3 regions of the Roseburia sp. AF25-13LB genome follow, and region 3 is predicted to be linked to each of the others. Evidence: predicted binding sites of a transcription regulator. Region 3 holds the regulator's gene; each other region holds the start of a gene.
What was found. The regulator HrcA, encoded in region 3, represses chaperone genes, less so after heat shock. The targets are predictions, from matches to a motif close to TGTTAGCACTCNNNNNNNNNGAGTGCTAACA.
Positions count from the first base shown of each region.

Region 1: the regulator HrcA is predicted to act here: its motif matches at 2,821-2,851, upstream of DWY37_RS13295 (Hsp20/alpha crystallin family protein).
Region 2: the regulator HrcA is predicted to act here: its motif matches at 2,286-2,316, upstream of clpB (ATP-dependent chaperone ClpB).

Region 1 is NZ_QUFO01000011.1:9,639-14,195, reverse strand. Features, by position in the region: TPP riboswitch at 249-348, shown strand; gene thiT (energy-coupled thiamine transporter ThiT) at 382-1,038, shown strand; gene DWY37_RS13300 (sodium-dependent transporter) at 1,220-2,593, opposite strand; gene DWY37_RS13295 (Hsp20/alpha crystallin family protein) at 2,976-3,443, shown strand; gene DWY37_RS16305 (hypothetical protein) at 3,494-3,619, shown strand; gene DWY37_RS13290 (Hsp20/alpha crystallin family protein) at 3,651-4,091, shown strand; gene DWY37_RS13285 (methylglyoxal synthase) at 4,222-4,557, opposite strand, start outside.
Region 2 is NZ_QUFO01000002.1:359,721-364,277, forward strand. Features, by position in the region: gene DWY37_RS04880 (metallophosphoesterase) at 1-653, shown strand, start outside; gene DWY37_RS04885 (spermidine synthase) at 717-2,246, shown strand; gene clpB (ATP-dependent chaperone ClpB) at 2,394-4,557, shown strand, end outside.
Region 3 is NZ_QUFO01000001.1:565,072-569,628, reverse strand. Features, by position in the region: gene lepA (translation elongation factor 4) at 1-943, shown strand, start outside; gene hemW (radical SAM family heme chaperone HemW) at 961-2,148, shown strand; gene hrcA (heat-inducible transcriptional repressor HrcA) at 2,355-3,398, shown strand; gene grpE (nucleotide exchange factor GrpE) at 3,419-4,072, shown strand; gene dnaK (molecular chaperone DnaK) at 4,091-4,557, shown strand, end outside.

The sequences.
Region 1 (4,557 bases), on a different contig from region 3:
CCTCTCCTTGTTACTTCTTGTTTCCTCATCATTTTTCGCTTTATTCTTACTATATTCTTTTTGCTTTTCAGATTCAAGGGAAACCTTTTTCCGAAAAAGCACAGAATAATACACTTCTAGTTTTTTTATCGACCGGAAGTTACTTTTTCTTTACATTTATCCACAGATTTTTCCATAAAATCTGCATTAAAAAATATACTTGACATTTTAAGCTGCCACTGTTACCATTACAAACTGAAAACAAAATATCACTTTGCTAGGGGCGCCTTTGGCTGAGAAACGCATCTGCGTTGACCCTTATTACTTGAACCGGATAATACCGGCGTAAGGAAGCACATATACAACCTCCTGGCAGAGTATCATCTTTAAGGAGGATTTTTTATGTCATTTTTTGCAACATACGACGGCTCATCTTACCAGCTTACCACCGCAGGTTTTACAGCCCTCGTTATCATCATGCTTGCCATTCTTCTGATTGGCTGCGCCATCTTCGGAGGTAAAAAGAAATTCAGTGCAAAGCAGCTTGCTTTTTCAGCAATGGCAATCGCACTGGCTATGGTAACTTCCATGATTAAACTTTTTGACATGCCAATGGGCGGTTCCGTTACTTTACTGAGCATGTTATTCATCGTTCTGATTGGTTACTGGTACGGTCTGGGTGCCGGCTTAACCGCAGCTTTTGCTTACGGAATTCTGCAGTTAGTCGTTGACCCTTACATCATCAGTGTTCCACAGATGTTAGTGGACTACCTCTTCGCCTTTGGTGCATTAGGACTTTCCGGACTTTTCAGCAAATCCAAACATGGACTTATCAAAGGTTATATCGCTGGTGTATTAGGCCGATACTTCTTCGCATTCCTTTCCGGCTGGATTTTCTTCGGCATGTATGCTCCGGAAGAATTCCCGAATGCAGTGGTATACTCTCTTGCTTACAACGGTGCATACCTTGGTGCAGAAGCACTTATTACATTAATCATTATCTGTCTGCCACCAGTCCAGAAGGCATTGAATGCCGTTAAGGATATGGCAAATTCATAATATGGTTCTGTCCAAAAAGAGCGTCTTTCCTAATTAGGAAAGAACGCTCTTTTTGATTACGCGAGTAGCGAGAAAAATCGCATGCTTGCATGCAGATTTGACGAGCACCGCGATAACTCGAGAAACTCGCAAAGCGTGTTTCTCGTAGTTGCATTTCTGTATTTTCTTAATTTGTCATTCATTACATCTGAATCCATCCAAAAGCATTTGCTATGGAACTGATTAAAATAATCGCTGCAAAGATCGGACAAAGGTATTTTATCATCACCGTAAATATCTTTTTCCTGCGGAACGGGTTGCCGCCCCGGGTTACTTCTTCTTCAATCCGCTGCACTCCCACCACTCTTGATACCAGAAGGCAGGTTGCAATAGCTGCAATCGGCATCATCACGGAGTTCGTCAGGAAATCAAAGAAATCAAGAATCTGCATTCCGATAATTTTTACATTCGCCAATGGTCCATATCCCAGTGTAGAAAGACTTCCCAAAAGAAGCATTACAATACCGACAATTACCGTTGCTTTCCGTCTTTCCCAGCCCAGTTCATCTTCAAAAGTCGATACTGCACTTTCCGTTAATGCAATAGAACTTGTTATTGCTGCAAACAGCACCAGTACAAAAAACAAAATTCCGACTCCGGTTCCAAGTCCCATGCTGTCAAATACTTTTGGAATCGTAATAAACATCAATGATGGACCCGCCTGCAGGGTTTCCGGATTTCCACCGGAAAATGCAAAGACTGCCGGAATAATCATCAGCCCTGCCATCATGGCAATCGCTGTATCGAAGATTTCCACGTTCTTCGTGGACTCCTCAATAGAAACTTCCTTCTTCATATAAGAACCAAAAGTAACGAGAATTCCCATGGCAATGGACAGGGAATAAAACATCTGTCCCATGGCTGTTACTACCGTCATCCAGGAAAAATTTTCAAAATTTGGAATCAGAAAATATTTAACTCCTTTTAATGCTCCCGGTCTGCTTACGGAATAAACCGTTATTAATATAGAAAGAACAACCAGCACCGGCATCATAAATCTGGATACCCGTTCAATACCATTCCGGACGCCGGCAAAGATAATCCCCAACGTAAATACTGCAAAAAAAGCAAAGCAGATTTCTGTGGAAAGTCCGCTGGAAATGAAATCAGAAAAATATCCATCCGATGCAAGCTTACTGCCATTTCCCCTGATATATTCCACCAGATATTTCATTACCCAGCCGCCAATTACAGAATAATATGGCACGATTAAAACCGGAATAATCGCATTTATCCAGCCACCGAAAGAGAGCCAGCGGGATTTTCCAAAGGTATGATATGCTCCCACCGGGCTCTTCTTCGTCATTCTTCCGATAGAAGTCTCCGCCATAATCATCGTATATCCAAAAGTCAGTGCAAGTATAATATAAATCAGCAGAAAGATTCCTCCCCCATACTTTGCCGCAAGATATGGGAATCTCCATATGTTTCCCAGTCCCACAGAAGCGCCTGCTGCTGATAATACAAACCCTATCTTCCCCGAAAATGTACTTCTTTTCTCATTCTGTGTCTTCATTTTGTTTTTTCTCCTAAACTCATAATTTCCATGACGCAAAGTTATAGAAATCATAACACAGTCTCATAGTTCCTGCAATATTCTTTCCTTTTTATCATGCTACCCCTTATTTCCCCCTATATTTCTGCATTATATCTCCATATATTTCATTTGTTTTTACAGTGCATTTCCATGTTTTTTCTTTGTTTTTGCACAATTTGTGTTTTTTCACAAATTTTTCACAATTTTATTAGCACTCACCTCTTGACAGTGCTAATAATTGGTGCTATAACGTAGTCAGAACAAAGGAGAGGAACAAAAAAAGAGTTCCTAAAACATCCCGGTTCCAAAGAAACAAGGTAAACAAGCATAAAATGATTTATTAAAAAAGGAGAGATGACTTATGTTGATGCCTAGTATTTTTGGAGAGAATTTATTTGATGACTTCTTTGAGGATTTTCCATGGATGGACGATAACATGGATATGAAAAAAACTGAGAAAAAACTTTACGGTCGTAGAGCCGCACGTCTGATGAAGACAGATATCAAGGAACAAGATAATGGTTATGAACTGGTCATTGATTTACCTGGATTTAAGAAAGACGAAGTAAGTGCTTCCTTAGAGAACGGTTACCTTACCATCAGCGCTGCCAAAGGTTTGGACGAGGAAGATAAAGATAAGAAATCCGGCAAGTACATCCGTAAGGAACGTTATTCCGGAGCCTGCAGCCGAAGCTTTTATGTCGGCGATGCCATTACTGAAGAGGATATCAAAGGCGAATTTAAACATGGTATCTTAAAACTCTTCGTTCCGAAGAAAGAAGCAAAACCTGCTGTGGAAGACCACAAGTACATTGCCATTGAAGGATAACAGAACTTTATATGGTATCTGATTCAGATTAAGAAAGGAAGCATGTTATTATGTCAGATAAAAATCCAAAACATCCATTAAAGAAGAAGAAAGTAAAAGCTAAAATTAATGTAGCCGACCATGAGGCTGTTGAGGAAGCCAGAGAAGCTCACAGAAACAAGAAACATTATTACTAATTACAATAGACTATTTCAGGAGGAATGACTTATGTTAGTACCAAGTATTTTTTCAAACAACTTTGTAGATGATATATTCGATGATGTATTTCCATTCGGAGCTTACAATGCTCCTGCAGCAGACAACCGTGCTGCCATGAACACTGACGTTAAGGAATTTGACGACAGATATGAACTGGAATTTGAACTTCCGGGCTTTAAGAAAGAAGATATCCAGGCTGAGCTGAAAGACGGATACCTCATCGTCAATGCCAAACACCAGGACAACAAGGACGAAAAAGGCAAAGATGGCAAATATATCCGTAAAGAACGTTACTATGGCTCTTACCAGCGTAGCTTCTATGTCGGAGATGGCGTTACTCAGGATGACATCAAAGGCGGTTTTGAAAATGGCATCCTGACTCTGACCGTTCCGAAGAAAGAAGCAAAACCTGCTGTGGAAGAAAGGAAATATATTTCTATTGAAGGATAATGAATATCATAACAACTTAAAGTTTAATTTATAAACTGGCAGCAGCAGACGGATTCGTATTTTCCATCTGTTGCTGCCAGCTTTTTATAATTAACTCTGCAATATTAATTCTTTTTCTCTGCTCCAGCTGTTACTTTATCGTCGATGCCCGCTGTCTGATATTCTTATTAAAATTAATCACATTGTGATTATATTCTTCATCCATCAGTTCAGAATGAATCATAAAATCTGCGGTCGCTTTATTATTGGCAATCGGAATGTCATAGACCTGGGCAATACGAAGCAATGCTTTTACATCCGGGTCATGAGGTGCTGCAGTAAGCGGGTCTGAAAAGAAAATAACGAAGTCTATTTTTCCCTCTACTATCTTGGCACCAATCTGCTGGTCTCCACCCAGCGGGCCACTATTATAGCCCTTAACCGGCAGTCCCGTCTGGTCTGTAATCATCTTTGCAGTTGTTCCTGT
Region 2 (4,557 bases), on a different contig from region 3:
GCTTTGCCGAGCATATGAAAACCATAGAGGAGCAGCACCCGGATGTGGTTCTGATTGTGGGAGACTTTGTGGATGATGATACGACAAAAGAAGATATGATAGCCTGCTGCAAAGCATTAGGAGAGCTTGATGCGACTTATGGTGTATATTATGTCTTTGGAAATCATGATAAAGGATATTATCCGCCGGAATACCGGGGCTATGATGGAAATGATTTGATAGTGGAATTAGAAAAAAATCAGGTACATGTTCTGCAGGATGAGGTAGAACTGATTGCGGATAAATTCTATATAATAGGAAGACAGGATAAATCCGAAGAATATGCAGAAAAAAGAGCCACAATGGAAGAACTGACGGCAAACCTTGATCCGGATAAATTCTCCATTGTATTAGACCATCAGCCACAGGATTATGCAGCGCAGCAGAATGTCAATGTGGATCTGGTTCTTTCCGGACATACCCACGGTGGACAGCTATTCCCGCTGATGACCATTGAGAATCTTACGAAAATGACACCGGATGACCGTGTCTATGGATATGAGCAGAGAGAAAATACGAATTTTATTGTAACATCAGGAATTTCCGACTGGGCGATTAAGTTTAAAACGGGATGTAAGTCGGAGTATCTTATGATTGATATTGAAAGAAAATAAAAGAGGTGTATATGAAAAAGTTATTTTTGTATTTGACGGAATTTTTTTGCAGGAATGTCAGTGATGGCAGTAGAGTTAGGCGCAAGCAGATTACTTGCACCATATTTTAGTTCTTCCCAGATAGTCTGGACAATCATTATCGGAACCATTATGATTGCCATGGCATTGGGAAATATTTATGGCGGAAGGACGGCAGACAAATCACCGAACCCGGATAAACTGTATGGAAGAATTATCATTGCCGCAATCTGGATTGCATTAATTCCGGTAGTGGGAAAATATATTATCATAGGAATATCAGCCCTTTTAATCTTTGCGGTAAATAATAATTTCCTGATTATTGCAGCTTTTGCAGCCTGCATGGTAATTTTCGTATTTCCGCTGTTTCTGTTGGGAACGGTAACACCATCCCTGGTAAAATATTCTGTTGATAATTTAGATGACAACGGAAAGACAGTAGGTACCTTAGGGGCATTTAACACCATCGGAAGCATCATTGGAACCTTTATCCCAACCTTTGTGACAATTCCGGCAGTAGGAACATCCGTTACATTTCTTATCTTTGCGGGAATTTTACTGGCATTATCCATCGTATATTTTATCAATGCGCATACCGGAAAGAAGAAAATAGTTGCATCTATTCTGATATTTGCACTGTGCTGCGGGTTTGGATATTCCGACTCATTTGCATTCTGGGAAAATAATCTGACCTATGAGGGGGAATCCGTATATAACTATCTTCAGGTATACGAAAATCAGGACAAGGTGTCCTTATCCACCAATGTGTTATTCGGTGTGCAGTCTGTGTATATGAAGCAGGATGAACTGACCGGCATGTATTATGATTATGCCATGGCGGCACCGCTTATGTTAAAAGACAAAGAAATATCAGACATGGATGTGCTGATTCTTGGAATGGGAACCGGTACTTATGCAACCCAGTGCCGGAAATATTTTGGAGATATGAATGTGGAAGGTGTTGAAATTGATGAGAAGATTACAAAGCTTTCCAGACAGTATTTTTCACTTTCGGAGGATGTGCCGGTAACGACTTATGATGGAAGAGCATTTTTAAATGCATCCGATAAGAAATACGATGTCATTATGGTAGATGCTTATCAGGATATTACGATTCCGTTTCAGATGTCTTCCGTTGAATTTTTTACGCTGGTAAAAGAGCATTTAAATGAAAATGGCGTAATGGTGGTGAATATGAACATGCGTGGGCAGAAAGAAGGAAATATTAACCAGTATCTTTCCGACACCATAGGAAGTGTATTTGGAACAGAATATACTGTGGATGTGGCAGGCTCTACAAACCGGGAACTGTTTGCATCCGACAATGGAGAAATTTTAAAGAATCTTTCTAACAACATTTCCAAGCTTGAGAATCAGGAGTTAAAGGGAATGATGACAGAGGTATTGGCAGATACCGTTTCCTATGAAAAGGGCGATTATATTCTTACAGATGATAAGGCACCGGTGGAACTTCTTGGAATGCAGGTGATTGATGAGATGATAAAAGATGAAGTTGCATATTATAAGGGAGTTTATAAAGAGGAAGGGCTGAAAGGACTGCTGAATTCCTTTTAAATATAAGAAAAATAGAAATTAACAAAAATTGTCTGAAAATTTTAGCACTCACCTCTTGACAGTGCTAATAATGCGTGCTATATTTATGCTTGGAAACAGAAATAACAGGAATTCGTTCATAGCACAGTGGGAAATGAGGTGAAAGATATGAACATTCAGAAATTTACACAGAAGTCAATGGAAGCAATCCAGGATTGCGAAAAATTAGCATATGAATATGGCAATCAGGAAATCGAGCAGGAACATCTTTTAGTGGCATTACTGCAGCAGGAAGATGGACTGATTTTAAAACTGATTGAGAAAATGGAAATCCAGAAGGAGCATTTTGTAGACAATGCAATCCGCCATCTGGAAGCAAGAACCAAGGTGTCCGGCGGCCAGGTTTATGTCGGTCAGGCATTGAATAAGGTATTGATTAGTGCAGAGGATGAGGCAAAGCAGATGGGAGATGATTATGTCTCTGTAGAGCATCTGTTTTTATCCTTATTAAGATATCCGAATCCTGCATTAAAGGAAATTTTTAAGGAATATGGTATTACAAGAGACCGTTTCCTGCAGGCACTGTCTACGGTGCGTGGCAACCAGCGTGTGACCTCCGATAATCCGGAAGCTACTTATGATACCTTAAATAAATATGGATATGATATGGTAGAGAGGGCGAGAGACCAGAAGCTGGATCCGGTCATCGGACGAGATGCAGAAATCCGGAATGTAGTGCGAATTTTGTCCCGTAAGACGAAAAACAATCCGGTACTGATTGGCGAACCCGGTGTAGGTAAAACCGCAGTTGTAGAGGGACTGGCACAACGGATTGTACGTGGTGATGTTCCGGAAGGATTAAAGGATAAGAAGCTCTTTGCACTGGATATGGGTGCATTGGTAGCCGGAGCAAAATACCGTGGTGAATTTGAGGAACGTCTGAAAGCAGTATTGGATGAAGTAAAGAAATCCGAAGGTCAGATTATCCTCTTTATCGATGAGCTGCATACCATTGTCGGTGCAGGAAAAACCGATGGAGCCATGGATGCCGGACAGCTTTTAAAACCAATGCTTGCCCGTGGAGAACTGCATTGTATCGGTGCTACCACATTGGATGAGTACCGGGAATACATTGAAAAGGATGCCGCATTGGAACGAAGATTCCAGCCGGTTATGGTAGACGAACCAACGGTAGAAGATACTATTTCTATCCTGCGTGGATTAAAGGAGAGGTATGAAGTATTCCATGGAGTAAAGATTACCGACAGTGCACTGGTTTCCGCAGCAGTGCTTTCGAACCGTTATATCTCAGACCGGTTCTTACCGGATAAGGCAATTGACCTGGTGGATGAAGCCTGTGCACTGATTAAGACAGAGCTTGATTCCATGCCGACCGAGTTAGACGAACTGAACCGCCGTGTCATGCAGTTAGAGATTGAAGAGACTGCATTGAAAAAAGAGGATGACCGTCTGAGCCAGGAGCGTCTGGCAGACTTACAGAAAGAGTTAGCAGAGCTTCGGAGTGAGTTCCAGAATAAGAAGGCACAGTGGGACAATGAAAAGAAATCCGTAGAGAAAGTCCAGAAGCTGCGTGAGGATTTGGAAAGCCTGAAAAATGAAATCCAGCAGGCAGAGCAGAGCTATGATTTAAATAAAGCGGCAGAATTAAAATATGGTAAGCTGCCGCAGTTACAGCAGCAGTTGGAAATTGAAGAAGAGAAAGTCAAAGGTGAAGATTTATCACTGGTACATGAAAGTGTCAGCGAAGAAGAAATCGCAAAGATTATCTCCCGCTGGACCGGAATCCCGGTAGCCAAACTGACTGAGAGCGAACGAAATAAGACACTGCACCTTGATGAAGAACTGCATAAACGTGTCATTGGACAGGACGAGGGCGTTACCAAGGTAACAGAAGCAATCATCCGTTCCAAAGCCGGAATCAAAGACCCGAGCAAGCCAATCGGTTCTTTCCTGTTCTTAGGACCAACCGGTGTAGGTAAGACAGAGCTTGCCAAAGCATTAGCAAGCTGCCTTTTCGATGATGAATCCAATATGGTCCGTCTCGATATGAGCGAGTATATGGAGAAATATTCCGTCTCCCGTCTGATTGGAGCACCTCCTGGATATGTAGGCTATGATGAAGGTGGTCAGCTGACGGAGGCAGTCCGCCGGAAACCGTATTCCGTAGTCCTCTTTGATGAGGTGGAAAAAGCACATCCGGATGTCTTTAATGTACTGCTTCAGGTACTGGATGACGGACGAATTACCGATTCCCAGGGACGTACCGTAGACTTTAAGAATACCATTATTATCATGACTTCTAACTTAGGCT
Region 3 (4,557 bases):
GCCGGGATATAAGAAAGTTAATCCGATGGTATACTGTGGATTATATCCAACAGATGGAGCCAAATATCCGGATCTTCGTGACGCTTTGGAAAAATTACAGTTAAATGATGCCGCCTTACAGTTTGAACCGGAGACTTCCATTGCATTGGGCTTTGGTTTCCGCTGTGGTTTCTTAGGACTGCTTCATTTAGAGGTAATTCAGGAGCGGTTAGAGAGAGAATTTAATCTTGATTTAGTAACGACAGCACCAGGCGTTGTATATCGGGTACATAAGACGGATGGTACCATGATAGAATTGACAAACCCATCCAATCTTCCGGATCCATCCGAAATCGAATATATGGAAGAGCCGATGGTTGCAGCAGAAATTATGGTGACATCCGAATATGTAGGTGCCATTATGGATTTGTGCCAGGAACGCCGTGGTATCTATAAGAGTATGGAATATATTGAGCAGACCCGTGCAGTTATTAAATATGACCTTCCGTTAAATGAAATTATTTATGATTTCTTTGATGCATTGAAATCCCGTTCCAAAGGATATGCGTCCTTTGATTATGAGATGAAGGGTTATGAGCAGTCAGAGCTTGTGAAGCTGGATATTCTTATTAATAAAGAAGAAGTGGATGCTCTTTCCTTTATTGTATTTAAGGATACCGCCTATGAGCGTGGAAGAAAGATGTGTGAGAAGTTAAAGGAAGAGATTCCGAGACATTTATTTGAGATCCCGATTCAGGCAGCCGTTGGAAGCAAGGTAATTGCCCGTGAGACAGTAAAAGCAATGCGAAAAGATGTGCTGGCAAAATGTTACGGCGGTGACATCAGCCGTAAGCGTAAACTGTTAGAGAAACAGAAGGAAGGTAAGAAACGTATGCGTCAGGTGGGAAATGTAGAGATTCCACAGGAAGCATTTATGAGTGTACTGAAGTTAGATGAGAAATAGATGACAGGAGAACATAGATGGAACTTTATGTGCATATTCCTTTTTGTGTAAGAAAATGTGAATATTGTGATTTCTTATCAGCACCTGCGGACGAGCGGTTACAAAACCGCTACGTGGGTGCTCTTTTGCATGAAATCAGATATTACGGACAGACAATGGGACGTCCGGCTCTTTCTACTATATATATAGGGGGCGGAACACCGTCTCTTTTAGCACCGGAATATATCGCACTTCTTTTAAAACAGATTCAGGTAAGCTTTGAGGTGGAAGCAGATGCAGAGATTACCATAGAATGTAATCCCGGAACTTTAAATGAGGAAAAACTTCTTACCTATAAAGAAGCAGGCATTAACCGTCTCAGCATAGGGTTACAGTCTGCCTTTGATGATGAATTAAAGATATTAGGAAGAATCCATACTTACCGGCAGTTCTTGGAGAATTATGAATGTGCCAGAAGATGTGGATTTGAAAATATCAACGTTGATTTGATGAGTGCCCTGCCTTATCAGAGTACGGAGAAATTTGTCACCAGCTTAAAGCGTGTCATAGCATTAAAACCGGAACATATTTCAGCCTATTCCCTGATTATCGAAAAGGGAACACCATTTTATGAAAAATACAAATTCGAGGCAGTGCTCCGGGAAGCCGGAAAGCCGACAGAGCATCTGCCATCTGAAGAGACAGAGTATGAAATTTATAAAAAGACTCAGGAGATTCTTGCAGAGGCAGGTTATGAGCATTATGAAGTATCCAATTATGCAAAGCAGGGGAAAGAGGCAAGGCATAATATCGGATACTGGAAGCGGGTACCGTATCTTGGGGTAGGACTTGGGGCAGCTTCCTTGATTGGAGAAGTACGCTACAGTAATATAAGAGAGATTGAAGCGTATATCAAAGCATGCGGTAATATTTCGGCGAAGGAAATAGATGGAGTACCGGCATTGAATCTCCATGAGAGTGCAGATGCAATCAGCCGCCATGCCCAGATGGAAGAATTCATGTTTTTAGGCCTGCGTATGTTAAAGGGAGTTACAAGAACAGAATTCAAAGAGACTTTCGGCGTGGAAATAGAAGCAGTATATGGCGAAGTCTTAAACCAGCTTCAGGAAGAGGACTTAATCGAGAAAAAAGCCGGTGTAATAAAGCTCAGCGACCACGGTATGGACATCAGTAACTATGTACTCGCCCAGTTTTTACTGGATTAAGTAGTGCGGTGTTGAACCGCATTGAATCAGAACAAATCTAAAGAAATTATAAAATTATAAAATGCTGTTGACAAAAAAAACGAATGGTGCTATCTTAAGTACATAGAAATTAGCACTCTTTCAAGTTGAGTGCTAACAACAAAGAAAAAGCAGTACAAAAAGCTTTTCCAAATACCTATAAAAGTTTCATTTTCAGGAGAACGTGAATGAACGAGAACGAATTAGATGAAAGAAAAACAAAAATCTTAAATGCAATCATTCGCAACTATCTGGAAACGGGTGAGCCGGTTGGTTCAAGAACCATTTCCAAGTATACGGATTTGAACTTGAGTTCCGCAACAATCCGGAATGAGATGTCGGACTTGGAAGAGATGGGATATATTTTGCAGCCACATACATCGGCAGGAAGAATTCCATCCGATAAGGGATATCGCTTCTATGTAGATAATCTGATTGCAGAGAAGGACAAAGAAGTATCCGATATGAAAGAGTTCGTAATTGAACATACGGAGAAGATGGAACAGGTATTGCAGCAGGTGGCAAAGTTGTTGGCGAACAACACGAATTACACCACCATGATAACAGCACCGCAGTATCACCACAACAGCCTGAAGTTCATCCAGTTATCCAATGTGGATGATGAACATATTCTGGCAGTTGTCGTATTGGAAGGCAATCTTGTGAAAAATAAGATGATTCCGATAGAAGAGCCGATAGATAATGAGCATATGTTAAAACTTAACATGCTTTTGAATACACATTTAAATGGATTGTCATTAGATCAGATTAATCTGGGCACCATAGCAGTGTTGAAAGAGAAAGCCGGTATCCATTCCAAAGTCATCAGTGATGTATTGGATGCAGTAGCAGAAGCAATCAGCGAAGACGAGGATTTGGAGATATATACCAGCGGTGCAACGAATATCTTAAAATATCCGGAGTTATCGGATTCGCAGAAAGCAGGAGAGCTTTTAGATGCGTTAGAAGAGAAGAAACAGTTAGTAAGTCTGGTGACGGATAACCTCAGCAATGAGGAGAACGGCATACAGGTTTATATAGGAGATGAATCTCCAATTCAGACCATGAAGGACTGCAGTGTGGTAACAGCTACCTATGAACTTGGTAAAGGCGTGAAGGGAACGATAGGAATTATCGGACCGAAGCGTATGGATTATGAGAACGTCATGGATAATCTGAAAAATTTGAAATCACAACTAGAAGGCATATTTGATAAGCCGAAGAAAGAATAGCATAGAAAGGTGGCAAGGAAGTGGCAGAAGAAAAGAAAGAAGAAGTGCTTGAGGAAGTATTAGAAGACTTAGAAGCAGAGGATGCAAAAAAGCAGGAAGAAGCACAGAATACCGCCTCAGAAGAAAAAGAAGTTGAGGCAGAAGAAAAAACGGAAGATACCGAATCTGAACCGGAAGAAATAGAGAAAGAAGATGAGGAGAAAAAGAAAGGTATCTTTAAAAAGAAAGACAAGAAAGATAAGAAGGACGAACAGATTGAAGATTTAACCGACCGGCTGAAACGTCAGATGGCAGAATTTGAAAACTTCCGTAAGAGAACGGAAAAGGAAAAGAGCCAGATGTATGACATGGGAGCCAGTGCAATCTTAGAGAAAATCCTTCCAGTTATCGACAATTTTGAAAGAGGGCTTGCAGCTGTACCGGAAGAAGACAAAAACAATGGCTTCGTAGAAGGTATGGATAAGATTTATAAGCAGATGATGACAGTGCTGACAGAAGTTGGTGTAACACCGATTGAAGCAGCCGGTCAGGAGTTTGACCCGAATCTCCATAATGCAGTAATGCATGTGGAAGATGAAGAACTCGGTGAGAATGTAGTAGCCGAGGAGTTACAGAAAGGTTACAAGTACAAAGAAAATGTAATCAGACATAGCATGGTAAAAGTAGCGAATTAAGCATAGGAGGATAAGAACATGAGTAAAATTATTGGTATTGATTTAGGAACAACAAACAGTTGTGTGGCAGTTATGGAAGGTGGAAAACCTACCGTTATAGCAAACCAGGAAGGTGCAAGAACAACACCATCTATCGTAGCATTTACAAAAACAGGTGAGCGTCTGATTGGTGAACCAGCAAAACGTCAGGCAGTAACCAACGCAGAGAAAACAATCTCTTCCATTAAGAGACATATGGGAACCGATTACAAAGTAAGCATTGATGACAAACAGTATTCTCCACAGCAGATTTCTGCAATGATTTTACAGAAATTAAAAGCTGATGCAGAAGGATATTTAGGAGAAAAAGTATCAGAAGCAGTTATTACTGTACCGGCATACTTCAATGATGCACAGCGTCAGGCAACCAAGGATGCAGGTAAGATTGCAGGACTTGATGTAAAACGTATCATCAACGAGCCGACAGCAGCAGCACTTGCTTATGG